DNA from 2 places in the Streptomyces sp. NPDC005181 genome. Region 1 is predicted to be linked to the other one. Evidence: riboswitches for the same ligand, from Rfam matches in the RefSeq annotation. Region 1 holds a riboswitch; the other holds the start of a gene.
The links. A riboswitch is a leader RNA that binds a small molecule or an ion and turns the genes downstream of it on or off. The one in region 1 is predicted to bind cobalamin.
Positions count from the first base shown of each region.

Region 2: another riboswitch for cobalamin. It lies ahead of ABZV38_RS25450 (CbtB domain-containing protein); the one in region 1 lies ahead of ABZV38_RS25970 (hypothetical protein).

Region 1 is NZ_JBEXID010000047.1:25,340-32,404, forward strand. Features, by position in the region: gene ABZV38_RS25960 (2Fe-2S iron-sulfur cluster-binding protein) at 1-603, opposite strand, end outside; gene ABZV38_RS25965 (hypothetical protein) at 775-1,062, opposite strand; gene ABZV38_RS25970 (hypothetical protein) at 1,055-1,516, opposite strand; cobalamin riboswitch at 1,954-2,114, opposite strand; gene ABZV38_RS25975 (ABC transporter ATP-binding protein) at 2,278-3,327, opposite strand; gene ABZV38_RS25980 (iron ABC transporter permease) at 3,324-4,919, opposite strand; gene ABZV38_RS25985 (iron ABC transporter substrate-binding protein) at 4,926-5,945, opposite strand; gene ABZV38_RS25990 (AMP-binding protein) at 6,162-7,065, shown strand, end outside.
Region 2 is NZ_JBEXID010000045.1:27,639-34,703, forward strand. Features, by position in the region: gene ABZV38_RS25425 (aldehyde dehydrogenase family protein) at 1-1,413, shown strand, start outside; gene trxA (thioredoxin) at 1,501-1,875, opposite strand; gene ABZV38_RS25435 (NAD(P)/FAD-dependent oxidoreductase) at 1,992-3,434, shown strand; gene ABZV38_RS25440 (Asp23/Gls24 family envelope stress response protein) at 3,837-4,331, opposite strand; gene ABZV38_RS25445 (histidine phosphatase family protein) at 4,789-5,382, opposite strand; adenosylcobalamin (AdoCbl) riboswitch at 5,495-5,643, shown strand; gene ABZV38_RS25450 (CbtB domain-containing protein) at 5,647-5,865, shown strand; gene ABZV38_RS25455 (CbtA family protein) at 5,894-6,667, shown strand; gene ABZV38_RS25460 (GNAT family N-acetyltransferase) at 6,757-7,065, opposite strand, start outside.

The DNA of each region.
Region 1 (7,065 bases):
GGCGACCTTGAGCCGGTGGAATCCGCGGTGCTGCGCCGACTCGGTTGGGGCAGGCGTACGGGCTGCGGTGTGCCGGACACGCCGCCCGGCGGCCAACCGGTACACGACGAGGAAGACGAAGGCCGCGCCGATGAGGGCTCCGCTGTACTGCACCAGCGGTCCGCCCGCATCACTGCCCGCGGTGAAGGTGTGCGCGGTGGCCGACACGAACACCACGAAGGCGGTGCGGTGGACGTAGCGCCATATCCGTTCCGGGAGTTTGGACTTGAGCAGCGAGGTGGTCTGAACGGCAGCCAGGAAGTACAGGGCGAGCACACCGCACGCCTGGGCAATGGGATTCGCCTCACGGGCGAACGGAACCAGCAACTGCATCCAGCCGAAGGACAGCTCGGGGTCGAGTACGAGCGCGGCCAGGTGCAGGACCGTGAAGGTCAGGGACAGGCCGCCCAACCAGCGGTGCAGGTCCAGCAGCCAAGCGGGGGCCGGCCGGCCCCCCAGCACTCGGGTGGAGAGCAGTAGTCCCCAGAGCGCCGCCAGGGAGACCAGCCACCACGCGGTCAACCCGGTGGCGCGAGCCACGTACCACCACAGCCGGGGGTCCATCGTGTGTACCTTTCGAGAGTGCCGACGCGTCGGCTGGGGGATGCAGGGACAGGCCCGCTCGCCGTGCAGGCGTGTCGAGCACGTGGAACGGGGCTGGGGATCGTGCTGCCCCTGCGCTTCTGCGGGCATAAGGACTGTCGGAGCGCTCCGTGAGGCCGACGAGTCCGCTCGTCAGCTTGAAGTCCGCAACTCGCGCTCTGCGTATGCCAGACCGACGTATCGCCGCACGATCGTGACGATCCGCACCGGATGCTCCGACGGGGCGGGCTGCGCCTCGCCCCCCGATGGCTCCTGTGCCTCACGCCGATCACCTTGCTCCTGATGACGGACGGCGTCCTTGGCGTGCTGGGTAGAGGCGAACTCAGCCACCAACAGCAGTGTGACCGCCAGACTTGCGCCTCCGATCAGCGTCCGGGCCACGGCAGCCGGACGCCGACGCCTGCCGACGCGATCAGTCATCGTCCTCGTCCTCGCCGTGCTTCTCGTTGTCGCCGGAGTCGCGGACGCCTTGACCATGCTCGCCCTTCTTGTCCTTCATGTCCTTCTTGTCTTTCTTGCTTTCTTCCTTGTACTCCACTTCGACGGGTCTCACCGGGTCGGCGGGGCGGGTCGCCGCCGGCTTCGGCGAGCCGACGGCCCGACTCAACACCGTCGACCCGTTGGTCCCGATACCCTCCGCGTCCGAGGCTCGCCACTCGGGCGAGGGCGGTTCAGTCGGGATGTCCACGTATCGAGTGACCTCAACCGTCGGCACTGGACTGGGTGTTACAGGTGGCGTGGAAGCGGCGCCCGGCGGCTTGAGGCCAGCCGTGTTCGGCGCCGGCTGACCCGTAAGAGTGGCCACGACGACGATGCCCGAAGCGCCGACGGCCACTACGGCGCCCGCCAGAGCGAGAGCACGACGATGTTCCACGAATTTCCTCCAGAGTGTTCCGAGCAGCCGAAAACGTCAGCCTTGGCTCGCGGGGATGGTTCCGATCCGCCCTCTCCCACACACGCGAGGGCGAGGTCTCGGCCCGCCAGACACATCGGCGCACCGGGAACCGGACGCGGTGAGGCGCGACTGACAGAGACCTTCTGTCGAACGTGAGTTGGCCGGGACCGCGCAAGAGAGCGGTTGGATGGGGCGAAGGTGTGCTCACCCGTGCACGTACGGGTGCGGGAACGGGGAGCAGTCGACCTTCTGCTCGCCCGTCGGCGGTTGCGGCTAGCCGAGCATCAGCCCGCTGAGAAGCGTGGCGCGGGAAAAGGCCGACGTCGCGGGCGGCAGGGTCCCTGCGGACCAGGCGGCGAATCCGGCTGCGGTGGGCAGCGCCACAGCAAACCTCCTTGGGGAACACGCGTCCCGTTCGATGGAGCATGCACGACAACGCGGGGTCTGACTCACCGATGGACACCATCCCTGGGGAGGCGACGCCGGTTCACAGTGGCGCGACCGTGCCGGTATCTCACCGGACTTCCGCGCGCTGTCGTTTCAACGTCGAAAACGTACCGCCCAGCGCTACTTTCAGCCAAGGGCGCATGGGGGCGCCATTCGTCACACTAACGACGGGCGTGCGCCCCGCGCAGCTGCGCTGAATCTCCGTCAGGCACCGTGCGCTGGAACACACGCCAGATCGTGCCGCAGCCACATGATCCCTGGCCCGCGTCCCGCCCCGGGGAGCACGTCCGGAATCACACGGCGGCGGAGTGCAGAGTCGCCTCCCCCATCACCTCGATGCCTGTGCGCTCCCCGGGCCGGGTGGCGGCCGGGCTGGGGACCCGGACGTCGATGGGCTCGTCGATGCCGTCCACAGCAACGGTGACCATGGCGTCGTGACCGTAGAAGCGAACGTCGGTCACCATGCCACTGGCTTCGGCCGCATCCGGGGCAGTCAGTCGGAGCTGCTCGGGCCGGAGCAGCACCACGCCCTCGCGGACCCTGCCGGGCGGCTCCGTCAGTCGGATGCGGCCCAGCACGGTGGCCGCCATGTCTTGGTCCGCAGTGCCGGTGACGAGTACCGCGTCACCGACGAAGGCGGCGACCCAGGGGTTGGCGGGACGGCTGTATACCTCGTGCGGTGTGTCGCATTGGGCCACGCGGCCGTCCCGTACGACGGCGACGAAGTCGGCTGTGGAGAGGGCCTCCTGCTGGTCGTGGGTGACGAGCAGGGCGGTGGCTCCGGTGGCGCGCAGGGCTGCGCGTACGTCGGCCCGTACGCCGGTGCGCAGGGCGGCGTCGAGGGCGTTGAACGGCTCGTCGAGGAGGACAAGGGCGGGTTCCGGTGCCAGGGCCCGCGCCAGGGCGATGCGCTGCTGCTGGCCTCCGGATAGCTCGTGCGGCATGCGGTCGCCGTAGCCGGCCAGACCGACGAGTTCGAGCATCTCCTCCGTGCGCCGTCGGCGGGCGGCCCGGTCGAGGCCGGTCAGGCCGAAGGCGACGTTGCGGGCCACGCTCAGGTGCGGGAAGAGCGCGCCTTCCTGGGGCACGATGCCGATGCGGCGGCGTTCGGGCGGAAGGTGGACTCCGGGGCCGCTGAGTGCGCGTCCGTCGAGGGTGACGGTACCCTCGTCGGCGCGCAGGAAGCCCGCGATGATGCGCAGCAGCGTGGTCTTGCCGCAGCCCGAGGGACCGAGGACAGCGGTCAGTGCACCGCCGGGGACGGTGAGGTCGAGGCCGTCGAGGACCGGCGCCGCGCCGGGGCCGTACGCCTTGGCCAGTCCGGCGATCTGCAGGTCGGTCATGTGCGGTGCCTTCCGAGGAGGTAGGACGGGATGGCGGCCAGCAGGATCAGCGCCGCGGCGTAGGGCGCGGCGGCGGCGAAGGATCCGGTGCCGGTTTCCGTCCAGAGACGGGTGGCCAGGGTGTCCATGCCGGTGGGGCGCAGCAGGAGGGTCGCGGGCAGTTCCTTCATGCACACGACGAAGGTGAGCGCAGCTCCGGCAGCGACGCCGGGGGCGGCCAGCGGCACGGTCACCTCGTGCAGCACGCGCAGCGGGGAGCGGCCGAGGGAGCGGGCGACGTCCTCCAGGACGGGCGGGGACTGGAGGACGGCCGCGCGGGTGCCGGCCACGGCTACGGGCAGGAAGAGCACGGCGTACGCACAGACCAGCAGCGGGAGTTCCTGGTAGATCGGTTCGGCGTAGCGCACCGCGAAGAAGACGAGGGACAGCGCGACGGTGATGCCCGGAAGGGCGTGGCCCGCATAGGCGGACTGCTCCAGCAATGTGGCTGTGCGGCCGCGGTGGCGGGCGGCGATCACCCCGACCGGCAGCGCGAGGAGCGTGGTGAGCGCGGCGCCCGCTGCGGCAACGCCGAGGGTCGTGGCGGCGGTGTCGAGAAGGGTGTCGGGGTCCCAGGTCGCGGAGTTGCCGACGGCGAGCCAGTACCCGAGCGTCGCCAGTGGGGTGAGGACGGCGACGCCGGTGACCGCCGCGCACCAGGCCAGGGCGGGCACCTGCCAACGGCCCAACAGCGCGGGGACGGCGGGGCGCGCGGTGCCGCCGCCCGTCCTCGCGTGGCCTGCCCGGCCCCGGGTCCGTGCCTCGGCGGCGACCAGCAGGATCGTCATCACCACGAGGACGACGCTGAGCGCGGCGGCCGGGGTGCGGTCGAAGCTGGCGCGGTAGGAGGTGTAGATGCCGCGGGTGAAGGTGTCGTACCGCATCAGGGAGACGGCGCCGAAGTCGGAGAACACGTACAGCGCGACGAGTACGGCGCCACCGGCGGCCGCGGGCCGCAACTGCGGCAGCGTCACCCGCAGGAAGGTCTTCAGCGGTCCGTGGCCGAGCGATCGGGCGACCTCCTCTTGCGCGGGGTCGGTGCCGCGCAGCGCGGCGGTGACGGGCAGGTAGACGTACGGGAAGCTCACCAGCGTCAGTGCGAGAGCCGCGCCCGTGAAGCCGGCCATCTCCGGGAAGGCGGACAGCCAGGCGAACGCGGCGACGTAACTGGGCACGGCCAGTGGCAGGGTCACCAGCACCGACCAGGCGCGGGCGCCGGGCAGGTCGGTGCGTACGGTAAGCCAGGCCAGCGAGACGCCCAGAACCAGGCAGGCAGAGACGACCACGGCGGCCAGTCCGAGGCTGCGGCCGAGCAGTTGGGCGGTACGGTCGTCGGCGATGACGTCCCAGGCGAAGGCAGGGCCGCGCTCCAGGGAGCGGACGGCGAGGTAGCCGAGCGGCAGCAGGGCGAACACCGCGGCGACGGTGGCGGGGACGAGCAGGACGGCAGGCGGCCGGCGCCCGGCACGCGACCGCCCGGTCGGCGTGGCGGCGCCGTCCGGGGGGTTGGCAGTGGCGGGATCCGTCGGCGTGACGGGATCCGTGGAGGGCATGAGGGGTCAGACCATCCCGGCTTCCTGGAGCATCTTCAGGGTTTCCTGAAGCGATTCCAGCTTGCCGAGGTCGATCTTCGGGGAGTCCAGGGAAGCCAGCGGCGGAAGGCCCTTGACCGTGCTGGTTACACCTGCCGCGAGCGGGTATTCCTTCGTGTCCTCGGCGAAGTACTTCTGTGCCTTTTCGGAGAGCAGGAAGTCGACGGCCTTCTGGGCGGCCGGTGTCTGGTCGCTGCCCTTGACGATGCCGACTCCGGCGGTGTTGACGAGGCCGCCCGGGTCGCCGCCGGGGAGGAAGTGGATCTTCGCCTTGACCTTGGACTCGCCCTTTTCGGCGACCTGCTCGTACCAGTAGTAGTGATTGACGAGGCCGAGCGAGACCTCGCCCTTCCCTACGCCGTCGAGCACCTTCAGGTTGTTGTCGTAGACCTTCGGCTCATTGGCCTTGAGGCCCTTGAGCCAGGCACGGGTGGCGTCGTCGCCCTCCAGGACGCGCATGCCGGTGACGAAGGCCTGGAAGGAGGCGTTGGTCGGGACGTAGCCGATCTTGCCCTTCCATTCCGGCTTGACCAGGTCGTGCACGCTGTCGGGAACCTTGGAGACCTGACCGGGGTTGTACGCGAGGACGCGCACGCGCCCGGAGGTGCCCACCCAATCGCCCGCGCCACCGCGGAAGGCCTGGTCGACCTTGTCGAGCGACTCCTGGGGCAGCTTCTCCAGCAGGCCCTTGCCGGAGAGGGCGCCAAGGGCTCCCGCGTCCTGGGAGAAGAACAGGCCGGCCTTGGTCTTGCCGCCCTCTTCCTGGATCTGGGCGGCGAGTTCGGCGCTCTCGCCGTAGCGGACGGCGACCGTGGTACCGACGGCCTTCTCCAGCTCGTCGAGGAGCGGCTTGACCAGCTTCTCATTGCGGCCCGAGTAGATCACGAGCCCTGCGTCGTCCTCGTCGACGCCGCAGGCTGCGACGGCGGGGAGGAGAAGTGCCGCCGCGAAGAGCGCGGTCAAGCGTCGGACCAAGGGGCGTCGCATGGAAAGCCTTCCTGCAAGGGCAGCGGGGAACCGAGTAACGCCCCATAAGTAAGGTAAAGCTAACCTAAAGGTCAAGAGTGACGCACACAACAATTCGGCCGTGCCGACGCATCGGCGGAGCCGACCCTACCGCTTATTTTTCTGTGGATCTTCAATGAATCATCTGTGACATTCCTGTGACTACCTGGCGAGGTAAGGCTTTCCTAAGATGCGCCTGTGACAGTCCTTCCCGACCTGTTCCCAGGCACCACATCCGTTCCGTTCGCCCTCGGCCTTGCCGCGCACGGCGACCGGACCGCCGTCATCACGGCCGACGGTCGGGTCAGCTACGCCCAGCTCGCCGCCCGAGTCGATGCGACGGCCCGCCGCCTCGGCGCCGAACGCCGCCTGGTCCTGCTCGTCGGCGCGAACACCCTCGACGCCCTCGTCATCCACCTCGCCGCCCTCGCGGCCGGGCACCCCGTCCTCCTGGTGCCGGGCGACCACCCTGAAGCCGTGCAGTCGCTGATCGACGTGTACGACCCGGACGTCGTCGCTCACCCGGACGGCGGAGCGTGGGTGCTCGACGAGCGACGCCCCGTCTCCGCGCACACCCTGCACGCGGACCTCGCCCTGCTGCTGAGCACCTCCGGCTCCACCGGATCACCCAAGCTCGTCCGGCTGTCACACGAGAATCTGCAGTCCAACGCCGAGTCGATCGCGCAGTACCTCGACATCCGGGACGCGGACCGGGCCGCCACCACCCTGCCCATGCACTACTGCTACGGCCTCTCCGTCATCCACAGCCACCTGCTCCGGGGCGCCGGGCTGATCCTCACCGACCTGTCGGTCGCCGACAGTTGCTTCTGGGAGCTGTTCCGCACCGGACGCGGCACGACCTTCGCGGGCGTCCCGTACACCTTCGACCTGCTGGACCGGGCCGGCTTCGCTGACATGGAACTCCCCCATCTGCGGTACGTGACCCAGGCGGGGGGACGGCTGGCACCCGAACGGGTCAGGCGGTACGCCGGACTGGGCCACACCGCCGGCTGGGAGCTCTTCGTGATGTACGGCCAGACCGAGGCGACGGCCCGCATGGCCTACCTGCCGCCGGAATTCGCCGAGACCCGCCCCGAAGCGG
Region 2 (7,065 bases), on a different contig from region 1:
TGGCAGTCCCGCACGCTCGCGGGAGGTGAGTCGGACGTCGTCGAGCCCGCCACCGGCGAGGTGCTCGGACGTGTCACCCTCGCCACCCCCGAGGACATCGCCGCGGCCGCCCAGTCCGCAGCCGCCGCCCAGGCCACCTGGTCCCGCACCCCGCACTTCGTCCGCGCCGCGGTCCTGCGCCGGGCCGGCGACCTGTTCACCGCGCACGCCGACGAACTGCGCGAATGGATCGTACGGGAGTCGGGCTCGATCCCCGGCAAGGCCGACTTCGAGCTCCATGTCGCCGCCCAGGAGTGCTACGAGGCCGCCGCGCTCGCGTCCCGGCCGACCGGTGAGGTACTGCCCAGCGAGGACGAGCGTCTCTCCTACACCCGGCGCGTCCCGGTCGGCGTCGTCGGCGTGATCGCCCCGTTCAACGCGCCGCTGATCCTCGCCATCCGGTCTGTCGCCCCCGCACTCGCCCTGGGCAACGCGGTCCTCCTCAAGCCCGATCCGCGCACCGCCGTCTGCGGCGGGCTCGCGCTGGCGGCGGTCTTCGCCGGTGCCGGACTCGACGAGCACCTGCTGCACGTCCTGCCCGGCGGTGCCGAGGCAGGACAGGCGCTGGTCGCCGAGCGGCGCGTCCCGGTCATCTCCTTCACCGGCTCCACCGCTGCGGGCCGCGCCGTCGGCGAGGCTGCGGGACGGCTTCTCAAGCGCGCCCACCTGGAACTCGGCGGCAACTCCGCCCTTGTCGTTCTGGAGGACGCCGACCTGGAGGGCGCGGTGGCCCAGGCCGGCTGGGGCTCGTTCTTCCACCAGGGCCAGATCTGCATGACCACCGGCCGCCACCTCGTACACGCCTCTCTGTACGACGAGTACGTCGAACGGCTCGCCGCCAAGGCGGACGCGCTGACGGTCGGTGACCCGCACCGTGAGCAGGTCCACCTAGGCCCGATCATCGACCGCGGCCAGCTCGGCAAGATCCACCGCCTGGTCGAGTCGAGCACCGCAGGCGGCGCGAAGCTCGCGGCCGGCGGCACCCACCACGATCTGTTCTATCGCCCCACCGTTCTCACCCACGTCGACGACCACACGCCTGCCTACGTGGAGGAGGTCTTCGGCCCCGTCGCCCCTGTGCGGTCCTTCGAAACCCTGGACGAGGCCGCGGCGCTGGCCGCCGACAGCCCGTACGGGCTCTCCCTCGGCATCGTCACCCGTGACACCGCGCTGGGCCTGGAACTCGCGGACCGGATCCCGACCGGCATCGTCCACATCAACGACCAGACGGTGAACGACGAGGCGGTCGCACCCTTCGGCGGCATCGCCGCGTCCGGCACCGGCGCACGGTTCGGCGGCGGGGCCAATCTGGACGCCTTCACGGAGCTGCGCTGGACGACCGTGCGCCACGAACCGGCCGGCCACCCCTTCTAGCCCTCAGGTCCTGTCCGCCTCCGCAACGCCGGGAGGGCCCGGCCGACGGCCGGGCCCTCCTCCACCCACAGTTCGGGATCGCGCAGGCTACTGCTGCTGTTCCTTCTGCTGGGTCTCGATGGACTTGCGCACCTCGTCCATGTCCAGCTTCCGGGCCTGCCCGATGACATCCTCCAGCGCCGCCTCCGGCAGCGCCCCGGGCTGGGAGAACACCGCCACATTGTCCCGGACGATCATCAGCGTCGGAATGGACCGGATCTCGAAGGCCGCCGCCAGCTCCTGCTGCGCCTCCGTGTCGACCTTGGCGAAGACCAGGTCGTCGTGGCGCTCGGACGCCGCGTCGTAGACCGGCGCGAACTGCCGACACGGGCCGCACCAGGAAGCCCAGAAGTCGATCAGGACGAACTCGTTCCCGCTGACGACCTGATCGAAGTTTTCCTTGGTGAGCTCTACGGTGCTCATGCGTCTGTACCTCTTCCTGTGCCCGTTCGGACCTGTCCACGGACAACGGTGGTTTCTCTTGCGCTATTCCGCCTGCCCATGTGGCCGCAGCCCACACCCACGACCAGACTGTCCCCATGACAGATGCTGATGTTGTGAAGAACGCCGTGTACGACGTCGTGGTGATCGGCGCGGGGCCGGTGGGGGAGAACGTGGCGGACCGGATCCGCGCGGCAGGGCTGAGCACCGCGGTCGTCGAGGCGGAGCTGGTCGGCGGCGAATGCTCGTACTGGGCCTGTATTCCCAGCAAGGCCCTGCTGCGCCCGGTCGTCGCCCGCGCCGACGCGCGCAGGGTCCCCGGCCTCAGCGCAGCCGTGCAGGGCCCGCTGGACGCAGCTGCGGTCCTTGCCCACCGTGACTGGTATGTCGCGGACTGGCAGGACGACGGGCAGGTCGCCTGGTTGGAGGGTGTCGGCGCGGATCTCTACCGGGGCCAGGGCCGTCTGGCCGGTACGAAGCAGGTCTCCGTCACCACCCCCGACGGCACCGAACACCGGCTCACCGCGCGGCACGCCGTCGCCGTCTGCACCGGCAGCCGCGCCGTGGTTCCTGACCTGCTCGGAGTCGCCGATGCCCGCCCCTGGACCAGCCGGGAGGCGACCAGCGCGAAGGAGGTTCCGGGCCGCCTGGTGATCGTCGGCGGTGGGGTCGTCGGCGTGGAGATGGCCACCGTCTATCAGGCGCTCGGCACCGAGGTCACGATGCTGATCCGTGGCAAGGGCCTGCTGCCGAAGATGGAGCCGTTCGCGGGTGAGCTGGTCGCCGAGGCGCTGACCGAGGCCGGAGCCGACATCCGTACCGGCGTCTCGGCCACCTCCGTCATCCGCACGGCCCCGGACGGCCCCGTCACCGTCGAACTGGGCAACGGGGAGCGCATCGAGGCCGACGAGATCCTCTTCGCCACCGGCCGCGCCCCGCGCACCGACGACCTCGGACTGGAGACGGTGGCCCTGAAGCCCGGATCCTGGCTCACGGTCGACGACAGCTGCCGTGTAGAGGGCAGCACCTGGCTCTACGCCGTCGGCGACGTCAATCACCGGGCCCTCCTCACCCATCAGGGCAAGTACCAGGCCCGTATCGCGGGTGCGGCGATCGCCGCCCGCGCCCAGGGCGTCCCGCAGGCGACCGGTCGTTGGGGCGCCCATACCGCGACCGCCGACCACGCGGCCGTCCCCCAGGTCGTCTTCACCGACCCGGAGGCCGCGTCCGTGGGTCTCACCCTCGCCGCGGCGGAGCGGGCCGGCCATCGCGTACGCGCCGTCGACTACGACCTCGCCGCGGTCTCGGGCTCCGGCCTCTACGCGAGCGGCTACCGTGGCCGGGCCCGCATGGTTGTCGACCTCGACCGGGAGATCCTGCTCGGCGTCACCTTCGTCGGGCCGGGCATCGGCGAGCTGTTGCATTCGGCGACCGTCGCGGTCGCGGGTGAGGTCCCCATCGACCGGCTCTGGCACGCGGTCCCTGCCTTCCCCACGATCAGCGAGGTCTGGCTGCGCCTGCTGGAGGCGTACCGCGGCTGAGCAGGGACGGCGAGTCAGTGCGTGGGGGGACGGATCCCGACGTGACCGAGCGTCCCTGCGAGAAACGGGGCCGCTGTGTCGTCGGGGTTCGTCGCCCTCCCCGCGCCCGCGCACGCTACGACCAAGTCCCGGTGTGCAGACGGAGTGCGGGCGAGCTCGCCGGGCGAGGCGTTCCCCCGGATCATGTGCTGAGCAGGCGGTTGAAGAACGAGCGACAGCGCTGAAGCGCCAGACATCTGGTCCTCCGATCGAGGTCAGCCATATCCCCGTCATCTGCGACTGCCCCAGGGGCCCTGCACCAAACGGGTACCCGATGGACCTCGGGAGACAGCCGAGGTTTCAGGCCGACGACACAGCCGATGGCCACCCCGTCGACCAGGCGCGATCCGGTCCGGCGAACCGCTACGCGACCCGCCTCTCCGGCACCTGCTGCTCCTCTTCCTCGTCGGGCAGCTTGACGTCGCTCACCATGATGTTGACCTCTACGACGTCCAGACCGGTCATCCGCTCGATTGCGGCGATCACCTCGGTCCGGACGTCGCCCGTGAGCTCGACGATCGAGAAGCCGTATTCGATGATGATCGACAGGTCGACCGCGGTCTGGACCTCGCCGACCTCGACCTTGACACCGCTGGCGACGGACTGGCTTCCCGCTCCGGGCACCCGCTCCCGCACGGCCCCCATCCCGCGGGTGAAGCCCCCGCCCATGCTCTGGACTCCGGGCACGTCCCGGGCGGCCAACCCGGCGATCTTCGCCACCACGCCGTCGGCGATCGTGGTACGTCCACGTGCCCCAGGTTCCGTTGGGCGGTTTCTTCCCTGCGGTCCTGCTCCGTGCGTGGCGTCGGATGCCGGGCGGGTGGTCTCGGGCCGGCCCAGCTGCGTGTGATCGGTCATGGTCGGTCGCCCTTCCGAGGAGAAGGTGGGCTCGATCGCCTTGGCCAGTTTACGTACCATTTGTCAGCATTGCTTGAGCGGCAGGGGTGTGCGGACGCACGCCCGGGCGGGCCCTGCCGTGGCGGGCCTGGGTGGGTCGGTGGCCTGTCTCGTCGCGCCCTGCCTGTTCCCGGTACCGAGTAACTGGCACCGGTGTGGGGGACTTCGGCCCGGGCGCGTGCCCTGCAGTCCGGGGCAGGGGAGGCGTGGTCCGCCGTGATGCGTGGTGGAGCCGGCGCACGTGATCGCGCGGTCCTTCACGGAGACGGCCCCTCTGCCTACCGTCCGTCCACTGCGGTGGTCACTGAGACGTACCGGAACCGCCGGTGGCCGTGAGCCCCGCTTCGGCCACCGGAAGGTTGGTGCAGGGGCCGTCACCGGCGGGGCGGGGCGGGCCGGTGGGGAGGCCTGCGCCGGATCATGGGACGTCGGTTCCGGTGCCCAGGGACCGCCCGCAGCGCAGGTTCCAGCGCCCGGACCGGCCGCTGAGCTCGGTCAGTGTCAGCGGGGCCACGTCCAACCGCCAGAACGCCTGCGGCGGAAGGTCCAGCGCATGCACGATCGCGGCGCGCACCACAGCGGGTTCGGCCACGGCGATCACGCGGCCGTCATCGCCACCGTCCCGATGCAGCGAATCCAGCCAGCCGCCCACCCGCGCATGCAGGTCCAGCAGCGACTCACCGCCGTGCGGGGCAGTCGAAGGGCCGGACAGCCAGGTCGACACCGCCTCCGGTTCGTCCCTGCTCACCTCCGCCAGCCGGTGCCCGCTCCAGCGCCCCAAGTCCCAGCCACGAAGGGCAGGTTCGGGCTCGGACCGCAGCCTCAGCGCCCCGGCGGTCGCGGCGCACCGCTCGTCCGTGCCGTGCACCCGGCGATCGGCGGCAGGCACCGCGGCCGCGGCCGCACGCGCCCGCCGGACGCCGGAAGCGTCGAGCGGGGCGTCACCGTCGAACCGGGCCTCGCGCAGCGCCGCGTTGAGCGCCGGCGAGATCAACATCACCTGTACCGTCAACACCCGCGTCAACTCCCTGAACTGTGGCCTCTTGGACAAGCACACCATGGCATCGAGCGCCGGGGGGTGGGCAGATGGCGCCATGGCGGCGGAGTGCTCCCAGACGGTATGGTCGCGACGAACATGACGACGGTGTGATGGAAGTCCGGTGAGAATCCGGCACGGTCGCGCCACTGTGAACCCGTAGCCATACGGGAAGTCAGACCCACCACTGTCGTCTCAGGCACCACGATCGGGACGCGTGTTCCCCCAGGAGGTTCTGCCATGGCACAGACTGCTGCCCCCGCCGCCGTCGCATCACCCGCCATCACCCCCATCTCGCTGAAGGCCATTGCCCCTTGGGCGGTCTTCTTCGGCATCCTCATGCTCGTCCTGCTCTATTTCGTCGGCGCCGAGCAGGGCGCCACCGCGGTCATCTCCGGTGAGGGTGTCCACGAGTGGGTCCACGACGGTCGCCACCTGCTCGGTTTCCCCTGCCACTGACACACTGCGCAAGCCAGGGGAACCCCTCATGAACTCCATATCTGTCAGAGCCCTGCTGGTCCGCGGCATGCTGGCCGGCCTTGTCGCGGGTGCGCTCGCGCTTGCCGTCGCCTACTTCCTCGGAGAGTCGCGCGTCGACGCGGCCATCGCCCTCGAAGAGGCCCACAGCCACGACCACGGCGGCGGCGAGGAACTCGTCAGCCGCACCATGCAGTCCACGGCCGGCCTCGCCACCGGTGTCCTCGTCTTCGGCGTGGCCATCGGCGGCATCGCCGCGCTCGTCTTCTGTTACGCCCTCGGCCGCATCGGCAGGTTCGGCCCACGGGCCACGGCCGCACTGATCGCGTTCGGCGCCCTGCTGACCGTGTATGTCGTGCCGTTCCTCAAATACCCGGCCAACCCGCCGGCCGTCGGCAACCCCGACACGATCGGCCAACGCACCACCCTGTTCTTCCTCATGGTCGCCCTCAGCGTGCTGCTCGCCGTTGCCGCCGTCATCCTCGGCAAGCGGCTGGCTCCCCGCCTGGGCAACTGGAACGCGACGATCACGGCATCCGCCGCCTACGTCCTCGTCATCGGGCTCGCCTACACCTTCCTGCCCTCGTTCAACGAGGTCGGCAAGGGCTTCCCGGCCGGTCTGCTGTGGGAGTTCCGCCTCGCCACCCTTGCCGTTCAGGCCACGCTCTGGACCACATTCGGTCTGGTCTTCGGCTACCTGACGGAACGGCTGCTGGCGCCGAGACCGGACACGGTCCCGGCGGGGGGCGGCACGGCATCCCGCACGGCCCCTGCCGCCGGCTGACCGGCCGGAACACCGCTACGACCGAACCCGCCAGGAGCCGCCTGGCGGGTTCAGCTGTTGTCGGGGTCCAGTCGCCCGGGTGCTCGGTGTCATGACGGACGCCGAGCGGAGACCGGAGGAGAGGCCTCGGTCCCGGCGGCACCGTCCGTCGTGGTTGCTCCACCCACCCCGCCCGCGCATCCGGCCGTCCAGGCGATCCGGTAGTGCCTCAGCAGCTCGTCCTCCTCGACGAAGCGCATCCCGGCCGCCGCCATGACGTGCTGGGACGCGGTGTTGTCGAGGTCGGCGTCGCCCTTGACCGATGCGGCACCCGCGGTGCGGGCGAACTCCAGCAGCGCGCGCAGAGCCTCGGAGGCGTACCCCTTGCCGCGCATCGCCGGGATGAGGCCGTAGCCGAT